Regions from separate parts of the Shewanella sp. UCD-FRSSP16_17 genome, predicted to be linked through region 3. Evidence: predicted binding sites of a transcription regulator. Region 3 holds the regulator's gene; each other region holds the start of a gene.

Region 1 (6,211 bases), on a different contig from region 3:
CTTCGACGGTATTCGCGCCTTGATCTTGTAATTCATAGGCGCGAATTTTATTCAGCAAGCCTATACCACGCCCTTCTTGACGCAAATATAAAATAAAGCCTTGGCCTTTTTCAGCAATATTTTGCATTGCTGTTTGTAACTGGAACCCGCAATCACAACGTAAACTAAATAGCGCATCACCCGTCAGGCATTCAGAATGAATGCGGCCTAACATGGCTTCAGTTGAGGTAAGTTCGCCATAAGTTAACGCCACATGTTCTTTACCAGTTTCTGTATCTTCAAAACCATGCATAGCAAATACGCCCCAAGGCGTAGGTAACTTAGAAGTGGCGATATATTTAATCGACATGGATAAACCTTTAAGACAACGCTCAATCCTTGAGACTGATCATCCTTGAACTGACGTTATGTCATGAAAACTTCGAATACTGGATTAGAATTTTGCAGGAGCAAAACCAGTAACAACTTTGATATTCATTTCACGGCCTACAGCCGTCATAGGATGAACAACCACTAGACCTTTTACCGATTTTTTTAATTTACCCATGTCAGCTTGTTCAGCTTTGGTGAGCTCACGGCTAAATTTCAAACCTTTGATATCTTGGCCTTGCTTGTTCAATAAACGAGACTGCTGATTTTTCAAACTGGCAATACGTTTAGTCACTGTCGCAATTTCTTTCTTAAACTGCATGATAACGGCTTTGTCTTCACGAGCTTCAGCGGCAGCAAGCTTACGACGAAACTTCTCTGCTTTATCATTTAGTGTTTGCAGTTCTTGTTTTAAATTCATTTCTTTACCTTAAATTCTTTCATGCTATCGATAGCAAAAAGTTGTTTTGTTATCGAACAACACTTTTTCGAACGCAAATTATATACCTAAAGCGGCTGAATAAGCTAACTTCAAAACTTGTTACAGTGCATAATTTTGTGCATTACTGCAGCTAAATTGACCTTTAAGTTCAATAAGGTGTTAAATGCACTATCATTAATTGAGCCTGATGGATCTGTGGCCAAGTGATTAACGGACTCAATTTTCCTTTAGGGATATTCTTTAATATGCATAACAATAATAATTTACATCAAAATCTATCTAATCAAACCCAGCATCAAGCAGGTTTTACTTTAATAGAATTAGTTGTGGTCATCATTATATTGGGGATCATTGCTGTTATTGCTGCACCGAGGTTTTTATCCGTTGCTGATGAAGCTCACGCATCAGGAATACAAGGTGTATCTGGCGCTTTTGAAGGCTTTGATGAATTAGTTTTTGCCAAGTCTGCCATATTAGGAATCGAGAAAAATGATCGAAATAGTAATTCAAGCTCTACTGACAGCCAAGGTGGATTTTATTTAGAAACAGGTGAATTTGTCCAAACCATATTTGGCCACCCTTGGTTATATAATCAAGATGCATTGACGTATTTACTTGATGCGAGCTTACAAGATGAAGGCCAGAATCAACCTGATAAAGAATGTGTTACCAATAGTGATTTTTGCTTCATGCTATTTGAAGGCTCCAGTGGCCCCACTAGCATTGGAGTTGCCTATATCCCCGGTAACTCTGTCGCAGTTTATTACCCTTCTTACAGCGTAAGTGACCAATGCTTTGCTTACTATGTATTTGACAGAACAGACAATAATGTCATTATCGGTGAAACGATTACCGGTTGTTAAATATGCCGACTAACTTAGCACAATCAACTGACTCAAATCGTGAACCACTTGATTAGCGCTACCTTTCCATTTAAGGCTTGGGTCGGCAAGATCTTGCTCAAATTTGCCATCAATTAACACATCGACGTAAGCTAATACTTGTTGCTGCTTTAAAGACATTTCCGCTAATTGGTAGCCACTCCACAACCAGATATCTTTATCTGGGCACTCACGCTTCACTCTTTTTACTAGCGCTAACATGGCAGGCAAATTATCCGCAAATAAAGGATCACCACCAGATAAAGACAAACCACGACGTTTAATCCGTGTATCTTGTAAATCTGCAATCACTTGATCTTCCATCGCGTGAGTAAATTCATTACCTGAGCGTGGATCCCAAGTTGATTGGTTATAACAGCCACGACATTGGTGCTCACATCCAGCTACGAATAAGGTACAACGTGTACCAGGTCCATTTACCACATCGACTGGGTAATACTGATGAAAATTCATAACTTTAACCCTTTAAAAAGCTAATGCACTGTAGTCAACTGTCTTAAAATATGCTGTTTAATACCATATCTAGCACTTAGTGACTTATTCCTAGCCGTCCTATTTCAACTCGCCTTATTTGATCTCGCCCTTTTAAGACTTTAGCCACTCAAAAGATAAGGCGCTATTCAGCGCCTTATTGTTTTTGATATGACATAGAACGAGTACTAGATATGTTTAACGCGGCGTTTTACTTCTTCTTGCTTACCATGGTTAAACGGTCTGGCATCTGGGCTACCTAAGTAACCACATACTCGACGAGTTACTGACACTCTACTTGGCTCATGGTTGCCACATTTAGGACAGACAAAGCCTTTACTTGTACAGTTAAACTCACCAACAAAGCCGCAATCATAACATTCATCAATAGGTGTATTGGTACCGTAGTATGGCACTCGGCTATAGCTGTAATCCCAAACGTTTTCTAATGCTTCAACGTTATGTTGCATATTAGGGAACTCGCCATAACAAATAAATCCACCGTTTGTTAGCTCAGGATATGGCAATTCAAAGTCAATTTTATCGTATGGGTTTACTTTCTTTTCCACATCTAAATGGAAACTATTGGTGTAGTAGCCTTTATCAGTCACACCTTCAACCACACCAAACTGTTTAGCATCCAACTGGCAAAAACGGCTGCATAGGTTTTCGCTTGGCGTGCTATATAAACTAAAGCCATAACCTGTTTCAGCCTTCCACGACTCCGTGGCACGCTTCATGACATTAATAATTTCAACGGCTTTAGTACGTAGTAGCTCACTATCAAATACATGCTCTTCTGTGCCGTAAAGAGCATTAATTGTCTCATGAAGTCCGATATAACCTAATGAAATAGACGCACGACCATTTTTGAAGATTTCCGAAATATCATCATCAGCTTTTAAACGAACACCACATGCGCCTTCCATATATAAGATTGGCGCTACGCGGGCTTTAACACCGACAAGACGAGCAATACGAGTATCTAACGCTTTACGCGCTAAAGTCATTCTCTCATCAAGTAATGCAAAGAAGGCTTTTTCATCGCCTTTAGCTTCGATTGCGATTCTAGGTAAGTTAAGGCTAACCACACCTAAATTATTACGGCCTTCATGAATTAACTCGCCATTCTCTTCATATGTACCTAAGAAAGAGCGACAGCCCATTGGCGTTTTAAACGAACCAGTAACACGTTCAACTTGCTCGTAATTTAAAATATCAGGGTACATGCGCATCGTGGCACATTCTAAAGCCAACTTTTTAATATCGTAATTACTGTCAGCCGCTTTATGGTTAACGCCATCACGAATAGCAAATACAAGTTTTGGGAACACCGCGGTTTTACGGTTTTTACCAAGGCCTGCCATACGTACTGTTAGTATCGACTTTTGAATTAAGCGTGACTCCCAGCTGGTACCTAGACCAAAACCAAACGTCACAAACGGAGTCTGACCATTAGCAGTGTGCAGAGTGTTCACTTCATATTCTAAAGACTGGAATGCGTCATGACATTCTTTTTCAGTTTGCGCCATAGCAAATGCTTCCACATCGCTCACGCCCCACTCTTTACCAATCACCAGTTGTTTCTGGTAACTCTTTTGCACAAATTCCGCTAACACTTCATCGATACGGTTAATCGTTGTGCCGCCATAAATATGGCTAGCAACTTGGGCAATAATCTGCGCAGTGACCGCTGTGGCAGTTGAAATTGATTTTGGTGTATCAATTTCGGCATTACCCATTTTAAAGCCATGGGTCATCATGCCTGCTAAATCAATTAACATGCAGTTAAACATCGGGAAGAAAGGCGCATAATCTAAATCATGATAATGCAGTTGACCCGATTCATGAGCAGCTACAATGTCTTTTGGTAACAAGTGTGATTTAGCATAATGCTTGGCTACAATACCCGCGAGTAAGTCGCGTTGTGTAGGAATAACTTTAGCGTCTTTATTGGCATTTTCGTTCAAAATTGAGCTATCACTTTGCTCAACTAACCCACGAATTTCACAGTTAAGTTTACTTTTTGCTTCACGGCAAATATCACGATCGTGACGGTATTCAATATAATGACGTGCAACCTCTTTATGAGGCCCTTCCATTAATAGATTTTCCACTAAATCTTGTAAATGGTGAATTTGTACTTCTTCTTCATTCGCGACTTGATTTCGGATTACACCCGCAATGGTAGCAGCGTAATCAACATCAGCATGACCTGTAGCCGTCGCCATAGCAGCAACGATGGCATCCCTAATTCTAGACTCATCAAATACAGTCCGACAACCGTCCCTTTTAATTACTACAGGCATTACTTTTACTCCATTTATGCACAGGATATAAACACTATATATCCACAACAAAAAACCAATAAACACTAGATATGGTGTATTAAGCTATAACGAAGACTAGAAATCTATGATCTGGATCATAGTTTGATGAGGAGAAGTGAAATGAAAAATATTACTGCCAAGCTCTGCACTATTTGGCAAAACAGAGCTTGACCGAGTAATTGAAAAACGTTATCGCCCTAAAGCAGAGTTGATTAAATGAGCAGTTTGACGCACAGACTGCCTGCCAGCTTCAATGGCTTCTGCCGCACGATGAAACTCCATGGTGCCTATATCAGCAAGCTGAGGAACTAAGCAAACATCAGGTGGATCGCCCATCAGTCTGGCACGTTTATGGCGCTGCTCTAGAATATCCATTGACTGAGACATCACTGCAATCATGCCTGGATGGGATTTAGTCGACATCGAAAACTTCTCTGAAAAGCTAGCAATGTACTCTTTACCTTTACCCAGAATATCCATAAAAGCAGAGTCTGGCTCTTTGGCTTCTTGTTGTTGTTTTTCTAACGCTGTAGGAGCACGGCTTTTCATCTGTTGTGGCAACATATGCATACTGTTACGGCGATGGCCGTTTAAATCAACAGCAATGACCACATCAACTCCCATCGCACGACACATTGATACTGGAACAGGATTCACCACAGCGCCGTCGACTAGCCATCTGTCTTCTAGTTGAACAGGTGGTAAAAACCCTGGCATTGAACATGATGCTCTAACAGCGTGTCGTAAATCCCCTTCTTTAAACCAAATTTCTTGTCCGGAGTATAAATCAGTTGCCACCGCTGAGAATGGTTTTTTCAGTTGTTCAATTTTTAGCTCACCAATTCGGCCAGCCAGCACATCAAAAACTTTTTCACCGCTTATCAGCCCGCCTTTACGCCAGCTTAAATCCATCAGACCTAAAACATCCCAACTGGAAAAACCACGCACCCACGCTTCTAGCTCATCAAGATGATCATTGGCATACGCTGCACCTACCAATGCACCAACTGAACATCCTGCAATTTTATCTGGATGTATTCCCATTTCAGCCAGTTCTTTCAACACACCGATATGGGCCCAACCTTTAGCTGCGCCACTACCCAGTGCCACACCGACTCTTAATGGTTTATTCACCGCAGGCTCATTTTCATGCTCCGACATCTTTTACATCCCTTGTCGCTTAATTTGACTCAATTAATCTTATAAACTCAGCATAACTGAGCCTTTAGCTGTTGGCTATCGCCTAGCATACACGTTATAATATCTGGCTATCATTTTTTAGGGGATTTACCTTTGTTATTTACCGATTTTTCTTTAGACAAACGCTTACTTGAAAGTCTAAAGCATATGGGCATTTCTGAGCCAACCGAAATTCAACAGCAAGCCCTGCCAATTGCCTTAGCAGGTAAAGATTTAATGGCATCTTCAAAAACCGGTTCAGGTAAAACCTTGGCGTTTTTGTTACCCGCACTTCAGCGTGTTATTTCAACAAAAGCGCTTTCTAAAAAAGACCCTCGTGTGTTGATATTACTACCGACAAGGGAATTGGCTCAGCAAGTATACGGTCAATTACGTTTATTAGTGGCAAATACCCAGTATAAAGCGGTCAGTATTTTAGGAGGGGAAAACTTTAATGATCAAGCTAAATCCTTATCTCGTGACCCTCACTTTATTGTGGCTACACCCGGACGTATCGC
Region 2 (6,211 bases), on a different contig from region 3:
GTTTTTCATGTTCTGGTAAACCTTGGTAATCAATTTTGTCTTTGCTTACGTCTACTTCTTCTGGGCGCCAGAAAAAAGATAATTGCTTTTCAATTAGCTTTTCAAAAACTTCATATTTTTGTTGATCATAACGAGCAACGTTAACTGACTGTCCCATGAACATAGGTTCGTTCATCGGATTATTTGGTGTTTGACAAAAAGTAGAATAAGCCATTTATATATCCTAAAAAAGCGGGGATAAGTCCCCGCATTTAAATGCAAATTGTTGAATTAAATCTTACAAGCGCCGCCTGCACAGCCATCATCTTCTTTCTCAACGACGGTAATGTCGTCAAGGTTGTCGGATGCTCCATCACGGGTGTTGTGATAGTAAAGTGTTTTAACACCAAGTTTATAGGCTGTTAATAGATCTTTCAGCAAGGTTTTCATCGGTACTTTTTGACCGTCAAAACGTGTTGGATCGTAGTTAGTGTTAGCCGAAATTGCTTGGTCGACGAATTTTTGCATGATACCAACGAGCTGTAAATAACCATCATTATTTGGCATATTCCACAGCAATTCATATTGATGTTTTAGCTCATCAAAGTCAGGTACGACTTGCTTTAGTTGCCCATCTTTACTTGCTTTAACGCTGATTAAGCCACGTGGTGGCTCGATGCCATTTGTTGCGTTAGAAATTTGCGAAGACGTTTCTGATGGCATTAATGCTGATAGAGTAGAGTTACGTAAGCCGTGAGCTTTAATGTCACCACGTAATCCTTCCCAATCCATATGTAATGGTTCATCACAGATTTTGTCTAAATCACGCTTATATGTGTCAATTGGTAAAACACCTTCAGCGTAAGTAGTTTCATTAAATAAAGGACATGCACCTTGCTCTTTTGCTAGGTTCATAGAAGCTTTAAGTAAGTAGAACTGAATCGCTTCAAACGTCTTATGGGTCAGGTTATTACCAGAGCCATCAGAATATTTCATGCCATTTTTCGCAAGGTAATTTGCGAAGTTAATAACGCCTATACCTAGTGTTCTACGGTTCATAGAACCCAGTTGAGCAGAGATAATTGGGTAATCTTGATAATCAAGTAAATTATCTAATGCACGAACGGCAAGATCTGCAAGCGGTTCTAATTCTGATAAGTCTTTGATAGCACCCAAGTTAAGCGCTGATAAAGTACATAATGCAATTTCACCATTAGGATCTTCGATGTTACGCATCGGCTTAGTTGGTAAAGCGATTTCTAAACAAAGGTTAGACTGTTTAATTGGTGCGACTTGCGGGTCAAATGGACTATGAGTATTACAGTGATCAACATTTTGAATATAGATTCGGCCAGTTGATGCTCGTTCTTGCATCATTAATGAAAATAATTCAACGGCTTTAATCTCTTTACGACGAATGCTGCTATCCGCTTCGTATTGAAGATATAGGCGCTCAAACTCTACTTGGTCAGCGAAGAATGCATCGTATAAACCAGGAACATCAGATGGGCTAAATAAGCTAATATTTTCAGACTTAATTAAACGTTGGTACATCAATTTGTTTAATTGCACGCCGTAATCTAAATGACGAACACGGTTATCTTCTACACCACGGTTATTTTTAAGCACAAGAAGTGATTCAACCTCTAGGTGCCATAATGGGTAAAATAAAGTCGCTGCGCCGCCACGAACTCCGCCTTGTGAGCAAGACTTTACCGCAGTTTGGAAATATTTATAAAACGGTAAGCAACCAGTGTGGAATGCTTCACCGCCTCGGATTGGGCTACCTAAAGCTCGAATACGGCCTGCGTTAATACCAATACCCGCACGTTGACTTACGTATTTTACAATTGAAGATGCAGTCGCATTGATTGAATCAAGGCTATCGTCACATTCAATTAATACGCACGAACTAAATTGACGAGTAGGGGTGCGCACACCAGCCATGATTGGCGTTGGAAGTGAAATTTTAAATGTCGATACGGCATCGTAGAAACGCTTAATGTAGTCAAGACGTGTTTCTTTTGGATACTTAGCAAATAAGCAAGCAGCTACCAAGATATAGAGAAACTGTGCACTTTCGTAAATTTCATTAGTCACACGGTTTTGAACTAGGTATTTCCCTTCGAGTTGCTTAACAGCAGCATATGAGAAGTCCATGTCACGCCAGTGGTCGATGTAGCTATCTAAGATAGTTAACTCTTCTGCTGTGTAGTCTTCGATAATGTGCTTGTCGTACTTACCCAACTCAACTAAACGATTGACTTGATCAATTAATTTTGGAGGCTCGAATTGACCGAAGGCTTTTTTACGCAGATGAAAAACAGCTAAACGCGCAGCAAGAAATTGGTAATCTGGTGACTCTGGAGAGATTAAGTCAGCTGCTGCTTTGATGATTGTTTCGTGAATAGCCTCTGTAGGAATGCCTTCAAAAAACTGTAAGTGAGAACGTAATTCTACTTCTGAAACTGATACGTTGTTTAAGCCTTTGGCTGCCCACTCGATTACGCGATGGATCTTATCTAAATCGATTGTTTCGCGTTCGCCACTGCGTTTAGTGACTGTCATATTGCTGTTCATTAAAAAGAGGCCTTGATTCGATATTTATTGGTGTAATTTATTCATTGGATCTTTTTTTATCGACTACGTTACGATCGCCAATAAATCACAATACGTCCCTTGTAAGTTGATCATCCAAATTCAATTAACAAACTAATATTGATAAAAATACTAGTGTTACAGCGAGATACTGCGCTTTTATCGCTAGTGCCTCGTATTGATGTCACACACAAGATATGGTGTTTTATAAAAACTAACATACAAGATAGTGAGGTTGGTCACCATTTGCAAGTAGGATTTTAATTAATAAGTTGTGGATATCTTATGGATAGTCATTCAAGTTAGTAAAAGCTAACCTGCTAACGCAAAATAGCCTTTGAATTTCTCGTGACGTTGTTTTTTTAGACAGTTAACGTGATTAGATTGATCGCTAAAATATTCAGCGATCGATTGTTTTTATATAAAAATAGTTTGATTTTTTTTGTGATGTTTGAGTGTGAAATGAAACAATGAGTTTTCATTTGGCTTTATGAGTCAAAGTACAGTGTTACTGATGAGTTTATTGCACTAAATTGACTACTGTTATCCTTAGAACAGTGAGATAAAAAGTGAAGTGACAGCAATGGCGTTAGTGCAGAAAAGTCGTTAGTAAAGAAACTCTATAGTGAGAGCATTAAAGGCTTGCTGATATCTATCGAAAGTGAGTCATTGAAATGATACTTCAATTATGAAATTTGAAGCAGCAATTTACTAATCACTTTTGCATCATTACCTTAAGATTTACATATCAGCATTGAATTTATGAAGAGTACTATTTTAGTTGCTCTTATTATTCAAAAAAATGGTGTAAATCGTTAACTGTGTTAAATACAATTTTACTTGGCCATAAGTCTGGCTGGTCATCGTCCGAAAGGTATCCCCACATGGCAGTGCCGCCAATCATGCCGGCATTATTGGCGGCGACTAGATCGCGCTCAGCATCACCTAGGTACAATATATTTGCAGGCGCACAGTTAATTTGCTGAGCTGCTAATAACATGGGGGCAGTGTGAGGTTTAGGGTGAAGGGTAGAGTCGCCACTAACGATACTCGTTAAACGTTCAGTTAGCCCTAAAGCATCAATTAACGGACGAGTAAACTTTGCTTGTTTATTTGTAACCACCCCAAACGGTATTGCTTTTGTTTCAAGTAAAGTGAGAAATGAGGCTAAACCTTCAAATAAAGAGGCTTTTTGACCATTCACTTTTTTATAGTGTTCAAGCAGACTCTGTTGAATGCTTACTTGCTCTGATTCATTTAACTCTGGTACAGCAGCATTTACTAAGGCCAAACTTCCGTGTGAAGCTGAATAGCGTAGTGCTTCGACGGACTTAGGGGCGATTTCGCGCTCTTGCAAAGCTAAATTTAATGCATATACCAGATCGGGTGCGGTATCAGCCAAGGTTCCATCCAAATCAAATAATACTGCTTTGATCTGATCCGTCGCACTAATTTGATTCATTGTACTACCTTAGGTTTTAATTCGTTTATCAATAATGGAAAGAGTAACGCACGTTATATTGGGTTAAGTAATCAAACGAATAAATAGGTTAACTAAGCAAACTAAGTAAACAGACTAATAATGACATTACATAAAAGTGTAGAACATCAACTAGCCTGGTTTTGAATACTGCTAATAGGCAATAAGTGGTCATGTCCTTTAATCATTAACCATTAACTATGAATCAATGACATGACCTGAATTCTGCGTTTTATTCAGCTTTTTGAGTCGCTATCATATAGTTTACGTCAAGTTTATTTGTATATTTATACACACCTGTTAACGGGTTATGAGTGATGCCTAAGGCGTCTCTACAGATTAAATCAGTTTGATCGACCAAATTGATTAATTCTGACGGCTTAATAAACTTACTGTGATCATGGGTACCAACAGGCAGCATCTTTAATACATATTCTGCGCCTACTATCGCTTGTATGTAAGACATCATATTTCTATTAATGGTAGAAAAGAAAACAAAGCCATCTGGCTTTACCATATCGCAGCATGCACGAATCACTGATAATGGATCCGGTACGTGCTCAAGCATTTCCATACACGTTACGACGTCATATTTTTCGCTATTGTTAGCAGCGTGTTCTTCTGCAGTCATAGTGTCATAGTGAATATCGATACCAGTTTCGAGCGCATGAAGCTTGGCCACTTCAATTTGCGCATCACCCATATCAAGACCGGTAACTTTAGCGCCAACTTTTGCCATGCTCTCAGATAAAATACCGCCGCCACAACCGATATCAATAACGTGTTTATCAAACAAACCGCCGCAAGTTTGATCGATATAATTTAACCTTAAAGGATTAAGTTGGTGTAGTGGTTTGAAATCACCATTTGGATCCCACCAAGACTGTGCCATTTGAGCAAACTTTTCGATTTCTTTGTGATCAACATTTTGTTGATTTTGGTTTTCGTGATTAGACATAACAGGACCCATAATATATTTATGATTATTGCAGGTATTATAACCATCCGTTTCAATAAACAAAGTGAGATAAAACAAGATTAATTTTCAATTGATTATATAAGCAGCAATCATTGCCGATAAAAAACACATTAATTCTCAAAACACGTATATCAGGAAATTAAAAAGTAGAACTTACGAATCAAATTAGGTGAACTATCGCTGTTTTTATTAAGTTTTTCACTTGCATTCACTTATTGTTGTTCTAGGGTCTAGCCACTTTATATATCTGTGTTAGAATGCCAAATCACGTTTTTGAGCTACACAATAAAATGGAATAATTATTGTGCGCTAATTTTAGGGGAACGAGCAGTTTATGACTGATCTGGCAACATCAATTTCGCCAATTAACATCGAAGACGAACTAAAGAATTCTTATTTAGATTATGCGATGAGTGTAATCGTAGGTCGTGCATTACCCGACGTTCGTGACGGGTTAAAACCTGTTCACCGTCGTGTTCTATTCGCAATGAACGAATTAAAGAACGACTACAATAAGCCTTATAAAAAATCAGCTCGTGTTGTTGGTGACGTAATCGGTAAGTATCACCCACATGGTGATACAGCTGTATATGACACAATCGTTCGTTTGGCGCAGCCATTCTCAATGCGTTATACGCTTGTTGACGGCCAAGGTAACTTTGGTTCAGTAGATGGTGATTCTGCTGCGGCAATGCGTTATACCGAAATCCGTATGGAAAAATTGGCTCATTCACTTTTAGCCGATTTAGAAAAAGAAACAGTAGATTTTGTACCTAACTATGATGGTACAGAGTTTATTCCAGCAGTATTACCAACACGCGTACCAACCTTATTAATTAATGGTTCATCCGGTATTGCTGTGGGTATGGCGACCAATATCCCGCCTCATAATATCACTGAAGTGATTAATGGCTGTTTAGCATTGATTGCTGAACCAAGTCTTTCAATCGAACAGTTAATGGAACATATTCCAGGACCTGATTTCCCAACAGCTGCAACAATTAATGGCCGTAAAGGTATTATTGATGCTTACAAAACGGGTCGTGGCCGTGCCGTCATGCGCTCTAAAGCTGAGATTGAAGAAGATAACGGTCGTGAACGTATTATCGTTACCGAAATTCCTTATCAAGTTAACAAAGCACGTTTGATTGAAAAAATCGCCGAGCTTGTTAAGG
Region 3 (6,211 bases):
ACCGAAGCCCGATAACGAATGATAATGTTTCGGCGAACTCAATAGCCTCATGCTGCTGACACCAAGACTTGATAGTATTTGCGAACCGATGCCCACTTTACGTGAGGTGCCGACCCATTTCGCCGCAGTTGGTGCTTGACCTTTGTCTTCTGCTTCAAACGCTTTTACTTTGGCTAGCATCTCACTTGAATGCTCTTCATGGCCTAATAATACTAAAACACCACCTTCATTAGCGATGCGTTCCATCGCTTTTTCTAGTGGCCAGCTACGTTTTTGATCTCGCTCAGAGTGAAGCAAATCGTTAAATGTATTTTGCAAGTGCACACGCACTAAACAATCAGCTTTCACTTCACCTTTTACCAATGCATAGTGCAATTGATTATCGATGGTGTCTCTAAATGTCACCATAGTAAACTCACCAAAGCGTGTGGGTAGTTTACATTCTGCTTCACGCACAACAGTGGTTTCTTTGGTATTACGGTACTCAATTAAATCAGCAATTGTCCCCATTTTAATACCGTGTTTTTCACTAAACACTTCTAAATCAGGACAACGTGCCATCGTGCCGTCATCATTTAAAATCTCAACGATCACACCTGAAGGCTCCAAACCTGCTAATCGAGCTAAATCGCAACCAGCTTCAGTGTGTCCAGCACGCGTTAATACGCCGCCATCTTGTGCCATTAATGGGAAAATATGCCCAGGCTGAACTAAATCAGCGGCTTTAGCATCTTTTGCAACAGCCGCCTGAACTGTAACAGCACGATCATAAGCTGAAATGCCTGTTGTTACACCTGTTGCAGCTTCAATTGATACAGTAAAGTTTGTCGAGAACTGTGCATTATTATTAGTTACCATTAAAGGTAAATTTAACTGCATACAGCGCTCTTTAGTCATTGTTTGGCAAATCAATCCACGACCATAGGTCGCCATAAAGTTAATTGCCTCTGGCGTCACCTTTTCGGCCGCCATGATAAGATCGCCTTCATTCTCTCTATCTTCATCGTCCATCAAGATAACCATTTTACCCTGACGAATATCTTCGATGATCTCTTCTATACTGTGTAGTGCCATGTTAAGACCTTTATGTTTAGTTTTTCTATATCAGCAACATAGGCTAAATATATTCGGGTATTCTATTTTCTATCGCATAAATCCGGCGTTGGCTAGCATTTCCATAGTGATGCCGCCTTCGGATTTTGTGGCTTTTTCAGCGTTCATCAAGCGCTCTAAATAACGTGCAATTAAATCCACTTCGATGTTGACCTTACTGCCGGCTTGCAAAGCCAACAAGGTCGTTTCTTCGGCTGTATGTGGCACAATCGTTAACCTAAAACGATGCCCATCAATTTCGTTAACTGTTAAGCTAACTCCGTCAATGGTTATTGAGCCTTTATGAGCGATATATCGAGATAAGTCTTCAGGTGCGAGTAACCAAAACTCGATGGCTTTTCCGCGCACATTTCGTTGCTCAACCCTTGCAATACCATCAACATGCCCGCTTACCATATGGCCGCCTAAACGCGTCGTTGGCATCACCGCTTTTTCAAGGTTAACCTTTTGTCCGACTTTATAATCAGCAAAACCAGTTAATGCGACAGTTTCAGCTGAAATATCTGCAACATAACCATCAGGTAGACATTGTACAACCGTTAAACACACACCATTGGTTGCAATACTATCTCCTAGTTTGACATCAGATAAATCCAAACTACCACTAGCTACATTTAAACGAATATCATCGCCTTTGCGATCAATTTTTCTTAATGTGCCTAGGGCTTCAATAATGCCGGTAAACATAAATACTCACTTGTTATCTTATTCAATATTATTTAACAGTGTTCGTTGCCTATACCGTTTAAATAATGGCAAAAAATCTTGTTGCTTATAGAGCAAATATCATTCTTAGATCTGCACCGACTCGACGCGTATCGTTAAGTTGTATTTTAGGGATATCTGACATGGCTTGGTAATCATCAAGCTGGACTAAATTACGACCTTGGCTACCCAGTAACTTCATCGCTTGATATAAATACAATTCATCACCTAAGCCTTGTTTGATGACGCTACCCGCTAATGTTGCTCCAGCCTCTACGAGAACCGTATTGCATTGCTTACCTAAATAAGTAAATAACGCATGTAAATCAACGCGTCCATCATCATTTGCACCAATAGTGATACAACTAACATGATTGTTAAATCTTTCTCTCACTTCTGCGGGGTATTCCACACATGAAACCAACAGTATAGGAGACGCTATTTCAAACAGTGCAAAGTCATTTGTTAGCCTAGCTTTACTATCTAGAATAACCCTTAATGGTTGTTTAATTTCATTTGCTGCTAAATGCTCTTTTACACTGCCTAATTCTTCATAACGGACATTCATAGATGGGTTGTCAGCAAGTACCGTTTCTACACCAGTAATAATGGCGCATTGTCGAGCACGTAACTTTTGTACATCCGCTCGGGCTTCAGGTCCTGTAATCCATTTAGACACCCCATTAGACAATGCCGTTTTGCCATCAATACTGGCAGCAAGCTTAATGGTAACAAGTGGCAAGCCTGTGAGCATTCGCTTAGTAAACCCAAGATTAAGTTGTTTGGCTTGCTCGGTTAATAATCCGACTTCAACCTCAATTCCCGCTTCTTGTAGCATTCGAATACCATTACCTGCCACTTGCGGGTTGGCATCAACCTCAGCAATAACAACCCTTTTTATCCCCGCATTTATTAACGCTAATGCACAAGGAGGAGTTCGGCCGTAATGACTGCAAGGCTCAAGGGTGACATAGGCAGTGGCTTGGCTTAATTTATCTTGCTGCTGATTGGTTTGTACTGCATTTAAAGCGTGAATTTCAGCGTGCGGGCCACCCGCTTTAATATGATAACCTTGACCAATAATCTGCTCGCCAACGGCAATCACACAGCCTACGTTTGGATTAGGCCGAGTTGTATAACGTCCTTTTTCTGCTAATGAAATTGCCAGACTCATCATTGAAATATCAAGGATAGACCACTGAGACATAAAAACCTTCTTGATTGCACCAAAACGATAAAAAGCAATATTTTGCTAGCGGCAAGTAATGATAATGCGGCTACTTTTGTAACTTAGCGATTGCTTCACCAAATTGAGACACATCTTCAAATGCACGGTAAACAGAAGCAAAGCGAATATAGGCAACCTTATCAAGCACCATTAACTGCTCCATCATTAAGTTACCGATCATAGCAGAGTCAATTTCTCGTTCGCCTGTCGCACGAAGCGTGGATTTTATTTTTGTTAACGCTTGCTCAATTTGATCCATAGAAACAGGGCGTTTTTCAACTGCTCTAAGCATACCGCCACGAAGTTTCTCTTCATCAAATGGCTGACGAGTCCCATCTTGTTTGATCACTCTAGGCATCACAAGCTCAGCACCTTCAAAGGTCGTAAAGCGTTCATGGCACTCTGTACATTCCCGGCGACGACGTACTTGGTGGCCATCAGCCACAAGTCGAGAGTCAATCACTTTAGTATCTGTCGCGCTACAAAATGGGCAATGCATATTCGCTCCTGAAATTAAAAAGAAAATGGCTGTAAGTACTCGGTACTTACAGCCATTAAAGTTTATCCTATTTACTTTATAAGGTTAACCTTATCGATAAGATTATCCTCCCAAGATAAATTGAATAAAGCCAGTCTTACTCAATCACGTTCCTGTTTCAGAATACTTGAAAGGTATTAACCGTAAACAGGGAACTTAGCACATAATTCAAGTACTTGATTCTTCACACGCTCAATCGTGGCTTCATTATTAATATCGTCAAGTACATCACACATCCAGTTGGTTAATTCAACTGATTCAGTTTCAGTAAAACCACGACGTGTAATTGCAGGAGAACCAATACGTAAACCTGAAGTCACAAACGGTGAACGAGGGTCATTTGGCACCGAGTTTTTGTTCACTGTGATGTTAGCTTTACCTAAGGCAGCATCAGCATCTTTACCAGTCATATCTTTGCTGATTAAATCAAGCAGGAATAAGTGGTTATCAGTACCGCCAGATACCACATCATAGCCACGTTCGATAAAGGTTTTAGCCATCACTTTAGCGTTGGCAACAACTTGCTCTTGGTAAGTCGTAAACTCTGGATCTAATGCTTCTTTAAATGCAACGGCTTTAGCTGCAATAACGTGCATTAATGGACCACCTTGGCCGCCAGGGAATACTGCTGAGTTTAATTTTTTATAGATATCTTCATCGTTTGATGCTGATAAAATTAATCCACCACGAGGACCGGCAAGTGTTTTGTGTGTCGTCGTTGTCACTACGTGTGCATGTGGTAACGGGTTCGGATAGATACCAGCAGCAACAAGACCTGCAACGTGGGCCATATCAACAAATAAGTAAGCACCTACTTTGTCAGCGATTTCGCGGAATTTACCCCAATCGATGATACCTGAGTATGCAGAGAAACCAGCAATAATCATTTTAGGCTTATGTTCAACAGCTAAACGCTCAACTTCTGCATAATCGATTTTGCCAGTCGTTTCATCGATACCGTACTGAACCGCATTGTATAATTTGCCTGAAAAGCTCACATGAGACCCGTGAGTCAAGTGACCACCGTGTGCCAGGCTCATGCCTAAAACGGTGTCACCACCTTGTAAAAGCGCCATGAAAACAGCTGAGTTTGCCTGAGAACCAGAATGCGGCTGAACGTTAGCGTAAGTTGCGCCGAACAACTCTTTAGCACGTGAAATAGCTAATTCTTCAGCAATATCAACATGCTCACAACCACCATAGTAACGCTTACCAGGGTAACCTTCTGCGTACTTATTGGTTAACTGAGAACCTTGTGCTTCAAGAACACGTGGGCTGGTATAATTTTCTGATGCGATTAATTCAATGTGCTCTTCTTGGCGACGAGTCTCATCTTCAATGGCTTGAAACAGTTGTGGATCGTAATCCGCGATATTCATAGCTTTCTTTAGCATTGGTGTCTCCAACAGCAGTTCTTATATATAGGGTTGCGCGGTATTCTACTCTGCTCTGCGTCACAATCCCAGCATTTAGAACATGAATTTCATTGGAAATTATCTTTAATTTGATTAATCCAAAATTTGAGTTAAACAAAAAATAAAGTAGAATTATCATCATCATTGGTCACTAAAGAACCTTAAAAATGGCTCAATTTGTCTATAGTATGCTGCGGGTAGGAAAGATTGTTCCGCCTAAAAAACAAATCCTCAAAGATATTTCACTTAGTTTTTTCCCTGGCGCCAAAATTGGTGTACTTGGTTTAAATGGTTCTGGTAAATCAACTTTGCTAAAAATCATGGCAGGTTTAGATACCGAAATCGAAGGTGAAGCACGTCCGATGCAGGACCTAAAAATTGGTTACCTGCCACAAGAACCTAAGCTTGATGAATCACAAACAGTACGTGAAGCAATTGAAGAAGCGGTCAGTGAGGCTAAGAATGCGCTGACTCGTCTGGATGAAGTTTACGCACTTTATGCTGAACCTGACGCCGACTTTGATGCATTAGCAAAAGAGCAAGGTGAACTTGAAGCAATTATTCAGTCTCAAGATGCTCATAACCTAGATGTAATTTTAGACCGAGCAGCTAACGCATTACGCTTACCTGATTGGGATGAAAAAATCGAAGTGCTATCAGGTGGTGAACGTCGCCGTGTCGCAATTTGTCGCTTACTACTTGAAAAGCCAGACATGTTGTTACTTGACGAACCAACTAACCACTTGGATGCTGAATCTGTCGCGTGGCTTGAACGTTTCTTACAAGATTATACTGGCACCGTAGTTGCGATTACCCATGATAGATATTTCTTGGATAATGCTGCGGGTTGGATTTTAGAACTTGACCGTGGTGAAGGTATTCCTTGGGAAGGTAACTACTCATCTTGGCTTGAGCAAAAAGATGCACGTCTACAACAAGAGTCTGCAACTGAAAGCGCCCGCCAAAAAACCATTCAAAAAGAATTAGAATGGGTACGCCAAGGCAGTAAAGGTCGTCAATCTAAAGGCAAAGCCCGTATGGCTCGCTTTGAAGAATTGAACACCAACGACTATCAAAAGCGTAACGAAACTAATGAATTGTTCATTCCACCAGGGCCTCGTTTAGGTGACAAAGTAATTGAGGTTAATAACTTAACTAAGTCTTATGGCGATCGAGTGTTGATTGATGACTTAAGTTTCTCAATTCCTAAAG

Evidence for each region. Region 3 encodes NrdR, which represses ribonucleotide reductase genes. Its sites were predicted from a motif close to AAACACNANATNTNGTGTTT; they were not measured.
Region 1: a site for NrdR is predicted at 4,554-4,573, ahead of nrdD (anaerobic ribonucleoside-triphosphate reductase). Genes of this name have one in related genera too.
Region 2: a site for NrdR is predicted at 2,764-2,783, ahead of nrdA (class 1a ribonucleoside-diphosphate reductase subunit alpha). Genes of this name have one in related genera too.

What each region holds. Positions count from the first base shown of each region.
Region 1 covers NZ_LZFV01000049.1:55,233-61,443, forward strand. The annotation lists gene ribA (GTP cyclohydrolase II) at 1-349, opposite strand, end outside; gene A9267_RS20645 (YibL family ribosome-associated protein) at 434-790, opposite strand; gene A9267_RS22215 (prepilin-type N-terminal cleavage/methylation domain-containing protein) at 1,057-1,674, shown strand; gene nrdG (anaerobic ribonucleoside-triphosphate reductase-activating protein) at 1,684-2,166, opposite strand; gene nrdD (anaerobic ribonucleoside-triphosphate reductase) at 2,373-4,493, opposite strand; gene rssA (patatin-like phospholipase RssA) at 4,704-5,675, opposite strand; gene A9267_RS20670 (DEAD/DEAH box helicase) at 5,808-6,211, shown strand, end outside.
Region 2 covers NZ_LZFV01000001.1:430,704-436,914, forward strand. The annotation lists gene nrdB (class Ia ribonucleoside-diphosphate reductase subunit beta) at 1-214, opposite strand, end outside; gene nrdA (class 1a ribonucleoside-diphosphate reductase subunit alpha) at 271-2,559, opposite strand; gene A9267_RS01870 (HAD family hydrolase) at 3,368-4,039, opposite strand; gene ubiG (bifunctional 2-polyprenyl-6-hydroxyphenol methylase/3-demethylubiquinol 3-O-methyltransferase UbiG) at 4,290-5,015, opposite strand; gene gyrA (DNA gyrase subunit A) at 5,371-6,211, shown strand, end outside.
Region 3 covers NZ_LZFV01000002.1:359,587-365,797, forward strand. The annotation lists gene ribBA (bifunctional 3,4-dihydroxy-2-butanone-4-phosphate synthase/GTP cyclohydrolase II) at 1-1,074, opposite strand, end outside; gene A9267_RS06445 (riboflavin synthase) at 1,144-1,800, opposite strand; gene ribD (bifunctional diaminohydroxyphosphoribosylaminopyrimidine deaminase/5-amino-6-(5-phosphoribosylamino)uracil reductase RibD) at 1,886-3,025, opposite strand; gene nrdR (transcriptional regulator NrdR) at 3,096-3,545, opposite strand; gene glyA (serine hydroxymethyltransferase) at 3,722-4,978, opposite strand; gene ettA (energy-dependent translational throttle protein EttA) at 5,167-6,211, shown strand, end outside.